DNA from 2 places in the Apilactobacillus pseudapinorum genome. Region 2 is predicted to be linked to the other one. Evidence: predicted binding sites of a transcription regulator. Region 2 holds the regulator's gene; the other holds the start of a gene.
The links. Region 2 encodes HrcA, which represses chaperone genes, less so after heat shock. Its sites were predicted from a motif close to TTAGCACTCNNNNNNNNNGAGTGCTAA; they were not measured.
Positions count from the first base shown of each region.

Region 1: groES (co-chaperone GroES) is a predicted target of HrcA. The motif match lies at 1,636-1,662, and genes of this name have one in related genera.

Region 1 is NZ_BAABVU010000013.1:22,605-31,904, reverse strand. It holds partial or broken gene groL (chaperonin GroEL) at 1-1,293, opposite strand, end outside; gene groES (co-chaperone GroES) at 1,317-1,601, opposite strand; gene ABWU86_RS02905 (redox-sensing transcriptional repressor Rex) at 1,754-2,386, opposite strand; gene abc-f (ribosomal protection-like ABC-F family protein) at 2,557-4,506, shown strand; gene tsaD (tRNA (adenosine(37)-N6)-threonylcarbamoyltransferase complex transferase subunit TsaD) at 4,538-5,542, opposite strand; gene rimI (ribosomal protein S18-alanine N-acetyltransferase) at 5,579-6,178, opposite strand; gene tsaB (tRNA (adenosine(37)-N6)-threonylcarbamoyltransferase complex dimerization subunit type 1 TsaB) at 6,159-6,887, opposite strand; gene ABWU86_RS02880 (acyl-[acyl-carrier-protein] thioesterase) at 7,001-7,750, opposite strand; gene rsmI (16S rRNA (cytidine(1402)-2'-O)-methyltransferase) at 7,765-8,643, opposite strand; gene ABWU86_RS02870 (DNA replication initiation control protein YabA) at 8,659-9,000, opposite strand; gene ABWU86_RS02865 (DNA polymerase III subunit delta' C-terminal domain-containing protein) at 9,016-9,300, opposite strand, start outside.
Region 2 is NZ_BAABVU010000010.1:56,276-65,575, forward strand. It holds gene infB (translation initiation factor IF-2) at 1-2,245, shown strand, start outside; gene rbfA (30S ribosome-binding factor RbfA) at 2,260-2,613, shown strand; gene truB (tRNA pseudouridine(55) synthase TruB) at 2,714-3,625, shown strand; gene ribF (riboflavin biosynthesis protein RibF) at 3,644-4,579, shown strand; gene hrcA (heat-inducible transcriptional repressor HrcA) at 4,688-5,728, shown strand; gene grpE (nucleotide exchange factor GrpE) at 5,743-6,315, shown strand; gene dnaK (molecular chaperone DnaK) at 6,345-8,195, shown strand; gene dnaJ (molecular chaperone DnaJ) at 8,278-9,300, shown strand, end outside.

The DNA of each region.
Region 1 (9,300 bases), on a different contig from region 2:
GCCTTCAGCAGGAATTTCTTCTAGGTCTTTTAGAATATTGATAAATGCAGTTCCACCACCAGGAACAAAACCTTCTTCAACGGCAGCTCTAGTTGAGTTCAACGCATCTTCAATTCTGTATTTACGTTCTTTTAGTTCAGTTTCTGTGGCAGCACCAACACGGATAACTGCAACTCCACCAGCTAACTTAGCTAATCTTTCACGTAGCTTATCACGGTCAAATTCAGAAGTAGTAGTGTCTAATTGTGACTTGATTTCAGCTACTCTTGCAGCTAATTGATCTTTGTCACCAGCACCTTGAACGATAGTTGTATCGTCTTTAGTAACGTTAACCTTGTTTGATTGACCTAATTGTTCAATTGTAACGTCCTTTAGGTTTAAGCCTAAATCATCAGTAATAACTGTAGCACCAGTTAAAACAGCGATGTCTTGTAGTTGAGCCTTACGACGGTCACCGAAGCCAGGAGCTTTAACCGCAACTACGTTGAAAGTACCACGCATCTTGTTTAAAACTAATGTTGGTAAAGCTTCTCCACCAATATCATCAGCAATGATTAATAGTGAACGACCTTGTTCAACAACTGATTGTAATACTGGTAAGATTTCTTGGATGTTATTAATCTTCTTGTCAGTGATTAAGATGTATGGGTTATCTAAATCTGCTTGCATCTTGTCGTTATCAGTTACCATGTATTGTGACATGTAACCACGATCAAATTGCATCCCTTCAACTACATCCATAGTAGTGTTAACACCACGTGAATCTTCCACGGTAATTACACCATCGTTACCTACCTTTTCCATAGCGTCGGCAATTAATTCCCCAACTTCTGGATTAGCAGCAGAAATAGAAGCGATTTGTGCGATATCCTTCTTACTCTTAATTTCGTTAGACATCTTGTGTAGCTTTTCAACAGCTACTTCAGTTGCCTTTTCAATCCCACGTCTAACTCCAACTGGGTTAGCACCGGCAGTAACGTTTTTCATTCCTTCGTTCACGATAGCTTGAGTTAAAACAGTTGCAGTAGTAGTACCGTCACCAGCAATGTCATCAGTTTTTGATGCTACTTCTGAAACTAGTTTAGCTCCCATGTTTTCGAAATGATCAGGTAGTTCGATTGATTTGGCAATAGTTACACCATCATTTGTAATAGTTGGTGTTCCTAGTGATTGTTCAACAACAACGTTTCTACCTTTTGGTCCTAATGTTGTTTTTACTGTGTTCGCAAGTTTATCGACACCTTTTAACATTGAGTGTCTTGCATCTTCTGCAAATTTTACTTCCTTAGCCATATTTTTTCACCCCATTAATAAAATTATTCAACGATTGCTAAAATATCGTTTGACTTTAATACTAGGTAAGTCTTGTCGCCGTCATCTACTGAAGTACCTGCGTACTTATCGTATACAACTTTGTCACCCTTTTTAACCTCTGGTTTAATCGTTTCACCAGTTTGTAAAATGTGACCTCTACCAACCGCAACAACTACACCTGTTTGTGGTTTTTCTTTAGCGTTATTTGCTAACACAATGCCTCCGACAGTTTCTTCTTTAGCTTCTTGTGCTTCAACAATAACACGATCGCCTAATGGTTTTAACATTATCCTAGCCCCCATAAATTCCTTTTTATCATTTTTAGCACTCATTTGATAAAAGTGCTAAAGTCTATAAATAATATATTATTTTTTATTTCCCGTTGCAAGAATTATGTATCGATAAAACAAAAAAATGATGACCGCTTGGTCATCATTTTTTATGCACCTTCATAATGTTCAATGAAGTAAATTAAAGTTTGAAGTTCATTTGTTAAATCAACGTTTTGAATTCTAACGTTTTGTGGCACTGATAAACGCTTTGAAGTAAAGTTCATAATTCCCTTTGCGCCACCCTTAACCGCTTCGTCACATAGTTCTTGAACTACTGTCGCTGGAACGGTAAAGATAACTACTTCAATTTGTTGATCTCTTAGCTGTTCTTGTAAATCATGGACATCATAAACCGGTACTCCACTTTGGACGGTATTAATCATGTCGTCATGAATATCGAATGCTGCTGAAATTCTAACGTTACTATCTTTGTGAAAGTTAAAACGTAATAAAGCTTGTCCTAAATTACCTAACCCCACTAAAGCAACATTAGTTAAATGGTCTTGATTTAAAATCTTCTTGAAGAAGTCTAATAAGTTATCTACTTCGTAACCGTATCCTCGTTTACCTAACGCTCCAAAGTATGATAAATCTCTTCTAATGGTTGCAGAATCAACTTGAACTGCTTCGGCAAATGTACTAGATGATATTCTTTTAATTTTGGCATCATGTAAACCGCTTAGGTATCGGTAATACATAGGCAATCTTTTCGCTGTTGCCCTAGGAATTTTAATGTCCAAATTGTTCCCTCCCGAATCTTTCGTAACATTTATGTATTTTATCATAAAAATAAAGTTTGTGAAATAATTATCATCTTTTGAAAAAAGTCTTTCCGTTTCAAATTCATCCTCCTTTTATGCTAAAATAGTTAGTATTATTGATAAAACAAGGAATATCGGAGGTGAAATAAATGATTATTCTACAAGCAAATAAATTAACCAAACGATTTGGTGGCGAAGATCTTTTCACAAGCGTTAATTTAAGCATCGAAGAAAACAGTAAAGTAGCACTAGTTGGTCGTAACGGTGCCGGTAAATCAACCTTAGTGAAAATGATTTTAGGCGATGAAATCATCGATGATGGTGAAGTTACCACCAAAAAAGGAATTACAATTGGTTACTTAGCACAAAATACAGGTTTGAAATCTGATTTAACTATTATTGAAGAAATGACCAGCGTCTTTGCGGACTTAATTGAATTAGAAAATAAAATTCATGACTATGAACTTAAAATGGCTGATTCAACAATTAATAGTGACCCCGCTAAATTAGCTGAAGTTACTAAAACATATGATCAAATGCAAGCTGACTTTGCAGCTCAAAATGGTTTTTCATATCAAGCTGAAATCAAAGCTGTCTTAAACGGATTTGGTTTTGGTGAAGAGTCATATAACCATAAAATTAGTGAGTTATCCGGTGGACAACAAACCCAATTAGCAATGGCAAAATTGCTATTACAAAGAAAAGATTTACTAATTTTAGATGAACCTACTAACCACATTGATGTTAAAACAATTAGTTGGTTAGAAGACTACTTGAACTCTTATCACGGTGCCCTTCTAATCATTTCCCATGACCGTTACTTCATGGACAAAATAGTCGACGAAGTCTACGACTTAAGCCAAGGTAAAATGACTCATTATGTCGGTAATTATTCGAATTACGTTGAACAAAAGAAGTTAAATTACCAGCACCAACTAAAAGAATATGAAAAACAACAAAAGAAAATCAAAGAAATGCAGGATTTCGTTGATAAAAATATCGTTCGTGCATCAACCACTAAACGTGCTCAATCCAGGAGAAGTCAGTTAGAAAAGATGGATAAAATTAGCGCCCCTGTCAGAGACGATAAAAGTGCTAAACTAACTTTCACTCCTGAAAAGCAAAGTGGTAATGTCGTCTTAAAAGTTAATGATGCTTCGATTGGATATGATCATCATATTCTTTCATCAAACATAAATTTAGACGTTAAAAGAAATCAAGCAATGGCTTTAATTGGTCCTAACGGTGTGGGAAAATCGACACTGCTAAAAACCATTATGGACAAATTGCCACTAATCGATGGTGAAATAAACCGTGGTACCGGTGTTCAAGTAGGATACTATGATCAACATCTAGATAATTTAAGTTCTAATAAAACTGTCTTAAATGAAATTTGGGACGATTATCCTACCTATCCTGAACAAAGAATTCGTTCTATTTTAGGCAGTTTCTTGTTCTCTGGTAACGATGTTGAAAAAATCGTCGGTAACCTTTCCGGTGGTGAAAAAGCTAGATTAGTCTTAACTAAGTTAGCGATGAACCACGATAACTTTTTAATCTTAGATGAACCGACCAACCATTTAGACATTGATAGTCGTGAGGTCTTGGAAAACGCATTAATCAATTTTGATGGCACCATTTTATTCGTTTCTCACGATAGATATTTCATCAATAAACTAGCAACACAAATCGTTGAATTATCTAACGATGGTAGCGAACTATATCTAGGAAACTATGATTATTATGTGGAAAAGAAAGAAGAAAAAGAAGCTCTTCAACAACATCAACAAGCTGAACAATCAACTGAAGATGAACATAAAGAAGTTTCCGTTAAATCTCAAAATCAACAAGATTTTCTAGCTAATAAGGAAGCGCAAAAGCAAGAAAGAAAATTAAGACGATTAGTTGAGACTTTAGAAAGTCAATTGGAAGAAGCCCAATCCAATAAGGAAGCCATTGAAAATAAAATGGTTAATCCGGATGTGCTTAACGATATTGAAAAACTGAATGAACTACAAAATCAATTGAATGAAACTAACCAATCAATCGAATCCATTGAATCTCAATGGGAAGCAGCAATGATTGAACTAGAGCAATAAAAAAGATGAGGCATAATCGCCTCATCTTTTTTTATTCATCTAATAGGTCAAACTCTAAACTAGGATCTGCGTTTAAATCAACACCAGCAAAGATATTTTTCTTTGCCATTACATAACCAGCAGCACCAATCATCGCAGCATTATCACCACAAAGTTTGTTAGGTACCTTTACTAATTCAGTAGTATCAATTTGATCAATGGCATTGCCTAATGCAGTTCTCAAACCATTATTAGCTGCAACTCCTCCTGCCAATATCAATTGAGAAACTGGATATTCTTGTAGCGCTTTCTTAGTCTTATCGACTAAAACATCTACAACTGCACTTTGGAAACTAGCAGCTAAATCATTTTGATCTAGCGTTTCACCAATTTGTTCAGCGTGATGATTAGTGTTCAAGAATGCACTCTTTAATCCACTAAAACTAAAATCGAAGTTATCTTCTTTTTCCATTGCTCGAGGGAAATTAAATGTATCTTTTCCCTTGGCAGCCATTTCATCGACTTTGGGACCAGCAGGATAATTAATACCTAATACTCGTCCTACTTTATCATAAGCTTCACCAGCAGCATCATCCCTAGTTTCTCCAATAATCTTAAAGTCGCCTTCTTCTTGCATCAAGACAAGTTCAGTATGACCACCAGAAACAACTAGTGCTAATGCTGGGTAGTTAATTTTTGTCACGAAGCGACTGGCTAAAATATGTCCCGCAATATGGTTAACTGGAACCAATGGAATATCATGAGCCCAAGCAATTGTCTTGGCAGCAGTTACTCCAATTAATAATGCTCCAACTAATCCTGGACCATATGTCACCGCAATTGCATCAATATCATCATAGGTAACATCTGCTTGTTTCATTGCATCTTCAACACAGATTGTGATTTCCTCAATATGATGACGACTGGCCACTTCAGGCACAACTCCACCAAATCGCTTATGACTATTAATTTGCGTTGCAACAACGTTTGATAATATTTTTTCACCATCTTCAATAATTGCAACACTAGTTTCATCACAACTAGATTCAAATGACATAATTATATGTGGTTGCACAAAAAGACCTCATTTCTTTTACATTCCATAATTATTAGGAATTGTTTCGTATAAACTTAAATCTAATACCATATCAACAGCGTCTTCGTGATCACCGTCATAATAATTTTCTTTAACACCCATCTTTTTAAAACCTAAATCCAAATACAATCTTTGCGCTTTAACGTTGCTTACGCGAACTTCAAGTGAGACTGTTTTGTAGTTTAATTGACGCGCTTTTTTAATTATCTTAGCAACTAAGAAGTACCCCAATCCACGGTCTTGAAACTCTGGTTCAACGGCTACATTAGAAATATGACAATCTAGCTTTTTATCATTTAAGGAACTACCAATAAAAGCTACTAATTGATCATTTTGACGTAATAATAAATAGAATCGATCTAAACGTGGTTTTAATTCCGGAATGAATGCTTCTTCTGTCCAAGGAGCGACACCATCATAGACATCCCTTTCAATGCCAACCATTTCTGGGATATCAGTCACCATCGCTTTGGCTAAATAAAATTTATCGCCATTAATATCAACAATATGATTTTTAATATTCAAGTGTTCTTTTTTTAATAATCCTTTGGTATTCATGAACTTTGTCTGATACCAATTAATCAACTTTTTCAACATATGAAGTAACTTCTTCCCCCGGATGTTTTTCTCGCCAATCTAATTCCGCTTTTGTAAGTCTTAAATAATTTGGAACGAATGAATGAATATCTTTAACAGGTTCTTTAGTTTGACCGTATAATCCCAGTCTAGCTGCTTGAGGCAAATTATCAAAGCTATTCATGAAAACTAATTGATCACCAAATTTATTGGTAAGCGCTTCTTCAAAGTTCTTTGCATCTGCACCAATCGCATATACATTCTTACCAGCATTATCAATTTGATCTAACCATTTATCAAAATCAGTATGACGATCTGCTAGTACTGTCGTAACTCCATCATCTTTGATTTCGTAAAGACCTGTGAATACATTGTTATTTCTGGCATCAAAAACTGGCATAACCAGACTTTCTTTTTCGGAGACGTTTAACGCCAAAGTTTCCAAACTAGAAACTCCTACCAATTCAATACCAAGTGTAAATGCTAAAGTTTTAGCAGTCGCTGTCGCAATTCTAATTCCAGTATATGAACCCGGACCAGTTGCCACCACGATTCTTTGCAAATCAGTTGGTTTTAAATCTGTCTTTCGTACTAATTCATCAATAATTGGTAATAAATATTCCGCATGTTTTTGATGAACGGTAGTTGTTTCAGTTGCTAAAATTTGATCATCATCTAATATCGCAACGGTTAATTGTTTATTGGATGTGTCTAAAGCCAATACTTTCATCCGTTTTTTCGTCTCCCCAATAACTTTTATAGTGTTCGAATAATTCTATGGTAAATTATAACAAAAAAATAGGTGACTCCATAGTAAAAAAAGAAGTCACCTATCAATATTTATTAATTTTCTCGCCAAGTAATGTTAGCAATTGCTGAATGACTATCACCACTCATAATTTCATGTCTGGTCATAATCGTTCCATCTTCTAATTTGTCCATGTTGTAATAACTATCAACATTAGAACCATACTTAACTTCATTTTCATATCTTAATAAGAAGCCTGTTGGTGTGTGATTAGTTAAAAATTCAGCTGGTAATACGTTGACCATCCAATCCATGTAATGAGCGTTGTTAACATGTTGGTTAGAATCGATATCGGTATATCTAACTGTGAATGTTTGTTTATCAGCTTCATCAAAATCAATTTTCTTAGGTTTTGGCATTTTTGGAACTTGATTTACTTTTTCAGCTCCAAATGGTTCAACAGTTTCCTTTGGAATTGAAGCAATCTTACGTTCCTTATAATTCATCGCTGCCCATAATCCAGTCATATTCATTAATTCATTACCTTTTTCATCCGTGATAGTAAATTCACGATAGGCAAAGTATTTGTTATATGACTTAGATTTAGTGTTAATGGTAATCACTTCATCAACTGTTGGCATTCTATTAATATGCACATCGTATTGAATAACTACCCAGGTTACACCAAATTGACGTACAAATTCAGCACCAACCCCTAATTCATCACTATGATCTTCAGAAGCTAAGATAATCACATCTAGCATCATTGCGATTGTCATTCTTCTGGTAAAGTCAGCTTCATAATATGTAACTCGATGTTTTTCGCTAAAAACTGTTGGTTCCATGTTCGTCTACACCCCTATATTTCATGGTAAATATTATAAATTTCTTGTTTTTTAACTTGATGTAGTTTGGCTACTTCTTTGATGGCTGCATTGGTTTTCATCCCATCAGAAATGAAATAATCAACCTGTTCTTTAATTGATAAACCAGCTAGTTCATCTTCTTCATCAGCTTGTTCATTGGCTTTATCATTTCCATCAACGATGACAACAAATTCACCACGGACTTGATTATCTTCAGTCCATTGAATTAGTTCGCTTAAACTACCGCGATCAAATTCTTCGAATTTCTTAGTCAATTCGCGACATAGTACCGCTTGGCGATTTTCACCAAAAACTTTTTGCATATTCTTCAATGTTTTATTCAAACGATGAGGTGCTTCGTAAAAAATTAAAGTTTCTGTATGTTTATTTAATTCCTCAAGCTCCGCTAACTGATCACTGTTCTTACGATTTAAAAAACCAAAGAAATAAAATGGTTGTGGCATTAAACCAGAGGCGATTAAAGCTGTGATTCCAGCATTAGCTCCTGGCAATGGAATTACATTAATATGTTGTTCAACGCACGCCTTAACCAATTCTTGACCAGGGTCGCTAATGGATGGCATCCCTGCATCACTGACTTGCGCAACATTTAATCCAGATTGTAAATCACTAATTATCTCATCGATCCGATAATCTTTATTATCTTCTCTAAAACTAATTTTTTTAGTATCAATTTCAAAATGATTTAGTAATTGTTGTGTATGACTAGGATTCTCAGCAGCAATTAAATCAACTTCTTTTAAAGCCTTAATTGCCCTAAAGGTCATATCTTCTAAATTTCCAATTGGTGTTGGAACTAAATATAAACTACCTTGATTTTGATTGGCAGTAAAACTATGTTGTTCTTGCACTGAGATACCTCCATACTATCGGTTTAAAATTTCGTTACAGAAAATGCAGCTTTCGCTATCTCCTCGATGAGTTCCATAAAATTCGGTACATACATGAAAACCTTCATTAAATAGATTTTCTAAATTCTTTCTAGAATTGGATAGACGATTTGAACTACTACTATTTGAGTCTGATTCAACATCATTAGGTTTTTGTTCATCAATGAACTCACGCAGATGTTGATTTTCGATTCTAAGTTCAGCATTTTCTTCCATTACTTCAGTTAATGCTTCTCGTAATTCAGTAAATTTATCTAACATTAATTGAGTTTGTGTTTCCATATTCTTTAAGCCATCATAAATTTCTCTTTTATCCAAACAAATTCACCCCAATTAACCATTTAATATTCGCATTATTTTTAATGTGGTTGCTTCTAAAATATTTTGATAACTAACGTTAACTGCCATCAGTTTATTACAATTTAACAATTCTTCTAAAATCTGAATTAACTGTGATTTATTAACATGATCAGCTAATTTCTGAATGCTATAAGCTTGCTTTGGAAAATTAAAACTATCTTCACTAGTAAATTTAGCATCCAAAACATCTTCAAAAATAGATAATAACATATTAATGATCACTTGTTTTTTACTATTATCACTTGCCAATGACATTAC
Region 2 (9,300 bases):
TTACGAATTATCTAAAGAGATAAATGTAGCTAGTAAGACAATAATTGATGAAGCAAAAAAGAAGGGATATGATGTTAAAAATCATATGTCCGGATTAACAGCGGATGAAGAAAAAGCTATTCGTGATCATTTTGCTTCAAAAAATAAGCCGGCTAAGAGTGACAAAGCCACAAACACTAAACATGCTAACAATAATTCTAAGAAACCTGCCGAAAAGCCACGTAAGACTTTAAATCAAAATAATAATGATAAGGCAAGACAATCTATGAACAATAACAATACAAATAGTACAAGAAACACTAGTAACACAAACAACACAAACAATAATTCATCTTCCGACTTTAAAAAAGGTAAGAAGAATAAGAAGAAGTTTAATAAGAAGAACAACCGTGGAAACAACAAGTTTGCAGGGATGTACACTAAGAACCAACGTATTAGACAAAACAACAAGAATAAGAAAGCTCCAGAAAGAAAAGAACGTCCATTACCAGAAACTTTAGTTTACAGTGTTGGTATGAATGCTCAAGAAATTGGAAAGCTTATTCATAGAGAACCTGCTGAAATTGTTAAGAAATTATTCCTATTAGGAATTATGGTTAACCAAAATGTATCTCTAGATAAGGATACAATTGAACTATTAGCTGAAGACTACGGTATGAAAGCTGAAGAAAAAGTTGAAGTTAACGTTTCTGATATCGATAAAATTTTTGATGAAGAAGCAGAAAATACTGATTACTTAGAAGATCGTGCACCAGTAGTTACTATCATGGGTCACGTTGACCATGGTAAGACTACGTTGCTTGATTACTTGAGAAACTCACACATCACAGCTGGTGAAGCTGGTGGAATTACACAAGCTATTGGTGCCTACCAATTAAAGAGAAATGGTAAAACTATTACATTCTTAGATACACCAGGACATGCTGCATTTACTGCAATGCGTGCTCGTGGTGCTGATATCACTGATATTACCATTTTAGTTGTTGCTGCTGATGATGGTGTTATGCCACAAACAATCGAAGCTATCGATCATGCTAAGGCTGCCAAGACACCAATTATTGTTGCAATCAACAAGATTGATAAACCGGGTGCTAACCCTAACCATGTTATTGAACAATTAGCTAGTTATGAACTTATCCCAGAAGACTGGGGTGGTGACACTATCTTCGTTCAACTATCTGCTAAGATGGGAACTAACGTGGACGAATTACTAGATATGATTCTTCTAGAATCAGACGTTATGGAACTAAAGGCTAACCCTAAGCAACATGCTGCAGGTTCTGTAATTGAAGCTAGACTTGACCGTGGTCGTGGACCAGTTGCTACTTTATTAGTTCAACAAGGAACAATGCACGTTGGTGATCCAATTGTTGTTGGTGACACTTTCGGTAGAGTTAGAACTATGACTAATGAATTAGGTGAAGACCTTGAAGTTGCAACTCCATCTACACCAATTGAAATTACTGGTTTAAATGATGTTCCTGAAGCCGGAGACCGTTTTGTTGTCTTTGATGATGAAAAAACAGCTCGTGCTGCCGGTGAAGAAAGAGCTAAAGAAGCTCAAATGGAAGAACGTAAGAAGAACAATAGTGTTACTCTAGATAACTTATTCGAATCTCTAAAAGAAGGAGAAATGAAAGAAGTAGAAGTTATCATTAAAGCTGATGTTCAAGGTTCAGTTGAAGCTTTAGCATCAAGTTTACAAAAGATTGATGTTGAAGGCGTTAGAGTTAACATCGTTCACAGTTCTGTTGGTGCGATTAATGAAAGTGATATTGCGTTAGCTCAGGCAAGTAATGCGATTATCGTTGGATTTAACGTTCGTGCAACTCCACAAGCAAAGGCACAAGCTGAAACTGATAATGTTGATATTCGTTTACATCAAGTTATCTATGATGCAATTGACGAAGTTGAATCAGCAATGAAGGGTATGCTTGCTCCTAAGTTTGAAGAACACATTACTGGTGAAGTTGAAATTAGACAACTATACAAAGCTTCTAAAGTTGGTACTATTGCCGGTGGAATGGTTACCAGTGGTGTAATCAAACGTGATAGTAAGATTAGATTGATTCGTGATAACGTTGTTATCTACAACGGTGAACTTAATAGTTTGAAGCGTTTCAAGGATGATGCTAAAGAAGTTAAACAAGGTTTCGAATGTGGATTTACAATTGAAAACTACAATGATCTTAAAGAAGGAGACGTTGTAGAAGCATACGAAATGAAGGAAGTTCCTGCTAAGTAAAGGAGTGAATGAATATGTCTCAATACAGAGTTGGAAGACTTGAACAAGAAATTCAAAAAGAAGTAAATGATATTTTACTAAAACGAGTTAGAGATCCACGTGTTCAAGGGGTAACTATTACTGGGGTAGATGTTACTGGTGATTTACAACAAGCAACCATCTATTACAGCACATTATCAGATAATGGTGATGAAGAAGAAGTTACTCAAAAAGGACTAGATAAAGCTACATCTTTAATTAGAGGTGAACTTGGTTCTCGCTTGAGTATTTATCGTACTCCTGAATTAGTTTTCAAATTAGATAGCTCCATTCAATATGGAAGCAAGATTGATCAATTAATCAATCAACTAAAGAAACAAGAAAAATAATAAAAAGGCCTGCAATTGTTTGCAGGCTTTTTTGATGGAAAAATAAAGTGTTCAATTATGCTATAATTTACGTTAAATAGTAATCAAGGAGCGAATAATTATGGATGGAATTATCCCATTATATAAAGAAAAAGGAATGACTAGTTTTGCATGTGTTAGTCAATTACGTGGCATTCTTAAAATGAAAAGAATTGGTCATAGTGGGACCTTAGATCCTAATGTTGAAGGAGTCTTACCCATTTGTTTGGGAAAAGCAACTAAATTAGTTGATTACTTAATGAATTCTGGAAAAATATATCAAGGCAGTATTACTTTAGGATTTGATACCACTACAGAAGACTTAGATGGCGAAGTGGTTAGCACTAAAGATGTTGAAAAACCGTTATCCAATGATCAGATTGATGAATTGTTGAAAAGTTTCGTATCAGAAGACTTAATACAAATTCCGCCAATGTATTCAGCCGTTAAAGTGAACGGGAAAAGACTTTATGAATACGCAAGAAATGGTGAAACGGTTGAACGACCAGAGAGACATGTTCAAATTCACTACTTTAAACAAACTAAAGCAAGCGTATATGACGAAGAAAAAAAGCAACAAACTATTTTCTTTGAAGTTGGCTGTGGAAAAGGAACATATGTAAGAACATTAGCCGTTGATTTTGGTAAGAAAATAAACATGCCTGCCGTAATGTCTAGTTTAACTAGAATTAAAAGCGGTGGCTTCAATATCGATGAGACCTTCAAACTGGACGATATTAGAGCTGCCGTAGAAAATGATAAAATTGATGAAATTGTGAAATCAATTGATTCTGCTTTATCTGATTTTAAACATTTGGAATTAAATGATACACAATGGGAAACTGTTAAAAATGGGGGCTTTTTATCACTGAATGTTATTGATACAAAAGATAATAAATGTGTGTTAACTTATAAACATGCCGTTAAGGCTATTTATTATTATGACGAAAACAAACAGGTATATAAGCCTGAAAAAATGTTTAGTAATCAATAAGTTTAGAAGGTTTAAAATATGAAAATTATCAATATACATCACCCGATAAAAGCATCATTTGAACAAAAAGAAAAAATCATACTAGCAATGGGATACTTTGATGGTATTCATAAGGGACACCAAAAGGTAATAAATCAAGCTAAAACAATTGCTGATGAAAAGGGGATGCCCTTAGGGGTTCTGACATATGACCATAAACCAGCAGTTGTATATGATCAATTATCACCACATGATAAAAGAGACATCATTCTACAAAAAAATAAATTTAAAGAGTTAGAAAAGTTAGGCGTTGATATTGTTTTTGAAGTGAACTATAGTTTTAACTTTCAAAACCAATCACCACAAGAATTCGTTGATAATTATCTAATTAGGTTTAACGTTGACACAGTTGTTGCAGGAACAGACCATACATATGGTGCTAAAGACGCAACAATGGACCTATTACCTAAGTACTCATCTGGAAGATTCGATGTCGTATCAGTTGACCTAGCAGATTACCATCTGGCTAAAATTAGTTCCACTAGAATCAGAAGAAATTTAGATCAAGGACACATTGATACTGTTAATATGCTACTGGGAAGACCTTTTAGAACCAACGGAACCGTTGTCCATGGATTCGCCAGGGGGAGAGAATTAGGTTATCCAACAGCTAACATCGACCATGATGAATTACAATGGTTGCCCATAATTGGTGTTTATATTGTTGATGTTTGGATTGGTGATGAAAAACATCACGGAATGGCATCAATTGGAAGAAATGTTACTTTTGGAGACAAAAATCCAATTACAGTTGAAATAAACATTTTAGACTTTAATGACAACATTTATGGTGAAGTCTTAGAGATTGATTGGTTACATCGTCTTCGTGGCGAAGTTAAATTTGAAGGTGTTGAAAAGCTGATAGAACAGCTTAAATCCGACGAACAAATGACGAGAGAATATTTTAAAAAGTAGTGGCCGTTTTTCTTGACCAATTTTGATGTATCTGATATATTATAAATTGTGGTTAGCACTTAAAGTATTTGACTGCTAAAGGTGCTAATCGATAAGGAGTGATCTGGTATGCTAACTGAAAGAGAAAAAATGATTTTAAAAGTAATCGTTAATGATTACACTAAGTCAGGAGTTCCAGTAGGTTCGAAGGCATTATCCAGTCAACTACCAATTCATGTTAGTTCTGCGACCGTCAGAAATGAAATGGCTTTTTTAGAAGAGATTGGATTAATTACAAAAAACCATTCATCATCTGGTAGAATTCCATCAATAGAGGGTTATCGCTATTATGTTGATAATCTTTTGAATCCTAATCCTATTGATAATAACGATATGATGCTAATTCAGAATTCGTTATCAGGAAGCTTTAGGCAAATTGATGAAATCGTTAAGCAATCTGCTTACATACTATCAAACTTAACGAATTATACGGCGTTAACCTTGAAGCCGGAACAAGAAACGGTCCCTATTTTGGGCAGTTTTAGACTTGTTCCACTAGGAAATCATCAAGTAATGGCAATTTTAATTACGAGTAATGATGAAGTCGTTAATCAAGTTTTCCATATTTCTGGAGACATTAGTGGAGATAGATTGGAAGCAGTTGTTAGAATGATTAATGATAAATTAGCTGGAAAACCACTTGATGAAGTGGTCATCAAACTAAAAGAGGAAATCGTTCCAGAAATCCTTAAGTATGTTAGTGATCCAGATAATTTAGTTCAAACACTAGATGATGTTTTGGCTGAAGCTTCTACTAACCAATTTTACATTGGCGGAGAACTGAACTTATTGAGTTTTACTGATAATAATGACGTCAGTTATTTGAAGCCAATTTATTCTTTACTGAATGATAAAGATGATGCATCCAAGTTCATTAAGAGCTCTGACAATTCTGTATCAGTTAAAATTGGTCCGGAATTGAGTAATGAGTTGTTGAAGGATTACAGTATCATCACTGGTTCTTATGATGTAGGACCATATGGTAAAGGTGTTATAGCTGTTTTAGGTCCTACCAGGATGCCATATTCAAGAGTGATTGGTATTGTGGATGGATTTAGAAATGAGTTATCAAAAAAACTGAGAAATTATTATGATAAATATAATCAGTAAAAGGAGGCTTTCACTTGGCAAGTAAGAAGGATGATGAAAAAGACCTAAAAGAAGCTACTGATAAAAAAGAAAAAGTAGCTAATGATAAGGGCACTAAGAAAGAAAAAGCGAAAAAGGACGCTAAAAATCCTTTAGAAGAAAAAGTTAAAGAACTTCAAGCACAAGTTGATGATTTCTCTGACAAGTACCTTCGCGCTGAAGCAGAAATGCAAAATATGCAAACACGCTTTAAAAGGGAAAGAGCAGATATTTATAAATATGATGGTCAAAAATTAGCCACTAGTGTTTTACCAGTAATGGATAATTTAGATCGAGCTCTTCAAGTTGAAGTTTCAGATGAAAACGGAAAACAATTAAAGCAAGGTGTTGAACTTGTTTTAAAACATTTTAATAAGGCTTTATCCGAAAACGGAATTGAAGAAATTGATGTTTTAAATAAGAAGTTTGATCCAAATGAATGTCAAGCTGTACAAACTGTTCCAGCAGATGATGACCATCCTGCTGACACAGTTGTTGAAATTTTACAAAAAGGCTACAAATTAGCTGATAGAGTTATCAGACCATGTATGGTTGTTGTAGCACAATAATAAATTTGATAATAAGGGGATAATAAATTATGGCAAGTAATAAAATTATCGGTATCGATTTAGGTACCACTAACTCAGCTGTTGCTGTACTAGAAGGTAAAGAACCAAAAATCATTACTAATCCTGAAGGTGCAAGAACTACACCATCTGTAGTTGCATTTAAAGATGGCGAACCACAAGTTGGTGAAGTAGCTAAGCGCCAAATGATCACTAACCCAAACACAATCGCTTCAATTAAGAGTCACATGGGTGAAGAAAGTTACACTGTTGATGTTGATGGTAAGAAATACACACCACAACAAATTTCAGCTATGATCCTACAATACATCAAGGGATTTGCTGAAGACTATCTTGGAGATACAGTTAGTGAAGCAGTTATTACTGTTCCTGCATACTTCAATGATTCACAAAGACAAGCTACTAAAGATGCTGGTAAGATTGCCGGTCTTGATGTAAAACGTATCATTAACGAACCAACTGCTGCTGCATTAGCATATGGTCTAGACAAACAAGACAAAGACGAAAAGGTTTTAGTATATGACCTTGGTGGTGGTACTTTTGATGTTTCTGTTCTTGAATTAGGTGATGGTGTATTCCAAGTACTTTCAACTAATGGTGATACTCACCTTGGTGGTGATGATTTCGATAAGAGAATCATGGACTACTTAGTTGAACAATTTAAGAACGAAAACGGAATTGACTTATCACAAGACAAGATGGCTTTACAACGTCTAAAGGACGCTGCTGAAAAAGCTAAGAAAGACCTATCAGGTGTTTCAGAAACTGAAATCAGTCTTCCATTTATCGCTTCTGGTGACAATGGTCCACTTCACTTAGAAACAAGCCTATCACGTGCTAAGTTTAATGAATTAACTTCTGACTTAGTTGATAAGACTAAAGTTGCTTTTGACAATGCCCTAAAAGATGCCGGATTAAGCACTTCAGACATTGATGAAGTTATCCTAAATGGTGGTTCAACTCGTATTCCAGCTGTTCAAGAAGCTGTTAAGAACTGGACTGGAAAAGAACCAAACCACTCAATCAATCCTGATGAAGCCGTTGCACTTGGTGCTGCCGTTCAAGGTGGTGTGCTAACTGGTGATGTTAAGGATGTTGTTCTATTGGATGTTACTCCACTATCATTAGGTATTGAAACTATGGGTGGTGTATTCACTAAGTTAATCGATAGAAATACAACTATTCCAACTTCAAAATCACAAGTATTCTCAACTGCTGCTGATAACCAACCAGCTGTTGACATCCATGTTCTTCAAGGTGAACGTCCAATGGCTGCTGATAACAAGACATTAGGTCAATTCCAATTGACTGATATTCCTGCAGCACCTCGTGGAATTCCTCAAATCGAAGTTAAGTTTGATATTGATAAGAATGGTATCGTAAATGTTTCTGCTAAGGATAAAGGTACTGGTAAGGAACAAAAGATTACCATCAAAGATTCAAACGGTCTTTCAGATGATGAAATCCAACGTATGATGGATGAAGCAAAGAAGAATGAAGAAGAAGACAAGAAACGTAAAGAAGAAGTAGATCTAAAGAACGAAGTAGATCAATTAATCTTCCAAACTGATAAGACTCTAAAGGATGTTGAAGGTAAGGTTTCTGAAGATGAAATCAAGAAGGCTAAAGAAGCTGAAGATGCATTGAAGAAAGCTAAAGACGACAACAACTTAGAAGAAATGAAGGCTAAGAAAGACGACTTGAGCCAACAAGTACAAGCACTTGCTGTTAAGTTATACCAACAAGAACAAGCTCAAGGCGGCGACCAAGCTGCATCAGCTGACTCATCAGATGCTAAGGGTAAAGACGACAACACAGTTGACGGCGATTTCCACGAAGTTAACGATGACGACAAAAAATAATAAATAATTATTCAATAAAAGGTCAAAGTCTGACTGATGGGCTTTGGCCTTTTATTGCAAAAAATATTAATGGGGGATAACAATGGCTGATAAAGATTATTATTCAATATTAGGAATATCAAAAGATGCCAGTCAAGACGAAATCAAACGAGCATATCGTAAAATGTCTAAAAAGTATCATCCCGACATCAATAAAGAACCTGGTGCCGAAAAAAGATTTAAAGAAATAAACGAAGCATATGAAGTGCTAAGTGATGATCAAAAACGTCAAAACTACGACCAATTTGGTTCAGCAGAAGGTCCTGCTGGAGGATTTGGTGGCGGTGCTGGTGGCTTCGGTGGCGCCGGTGGATTCTCAGGATTTGGTGGCGGTGGATTCGATGATATCTTTAGTCAATTCTTCGGTGGTGGCGCCGGCGGAAGAGCACAAAGAGATCCTAACGCACCTGTAAAGGGAAGAGATTTACAATACCAAATGACGATTAACTTCGAAGATGCAGTATTTGGTAAGACTACTACCATCACATATGATAGAGAAGCTAAATGTGATAAGTGTGAAGGTTCTGGTGCTAAACCAGGAACCCATCCAGAAACTTGTCATGAATGTAACGGTAGCGGATATGTAACTGGTGTTCAAGATACTCCATTTGGAAGAATGCAAACTCAACATCCATGTCCTACTTGTGGTGGAACTGGTAAAGAAATTAAAGAAAAATGTGACAAGTGTCATGGTTCAGGTCACATGCACGAAAACCACAAGGTAGAAGTTAAAATTCCTGCTGGTGTGGATGACGGACAACAAATGAGATTACAAGGGCAAGGTGAAGCTGGTGAAAACGGTGGACCTTACGGTGATTTATTTATTGTCTTTAGAGTAAAAGAAAGTCGTGAATTCGAACGTCAAGGTGATGATTTATACTATGACCAAGACATTTCATTTACTCAAGCTACACTAGGAAGCACGATTAAGGTAAAAACTGTCTATGGTGATGTTGAAATGAAGGTTCCAGCTGGAACTCAAGCAAATACAACATTCAGACTTAGAGGAAAAGGGATGCCTAGAATTAACAGTAGCTCAAAGGGAGACCAATTAGTTACTGTTAAG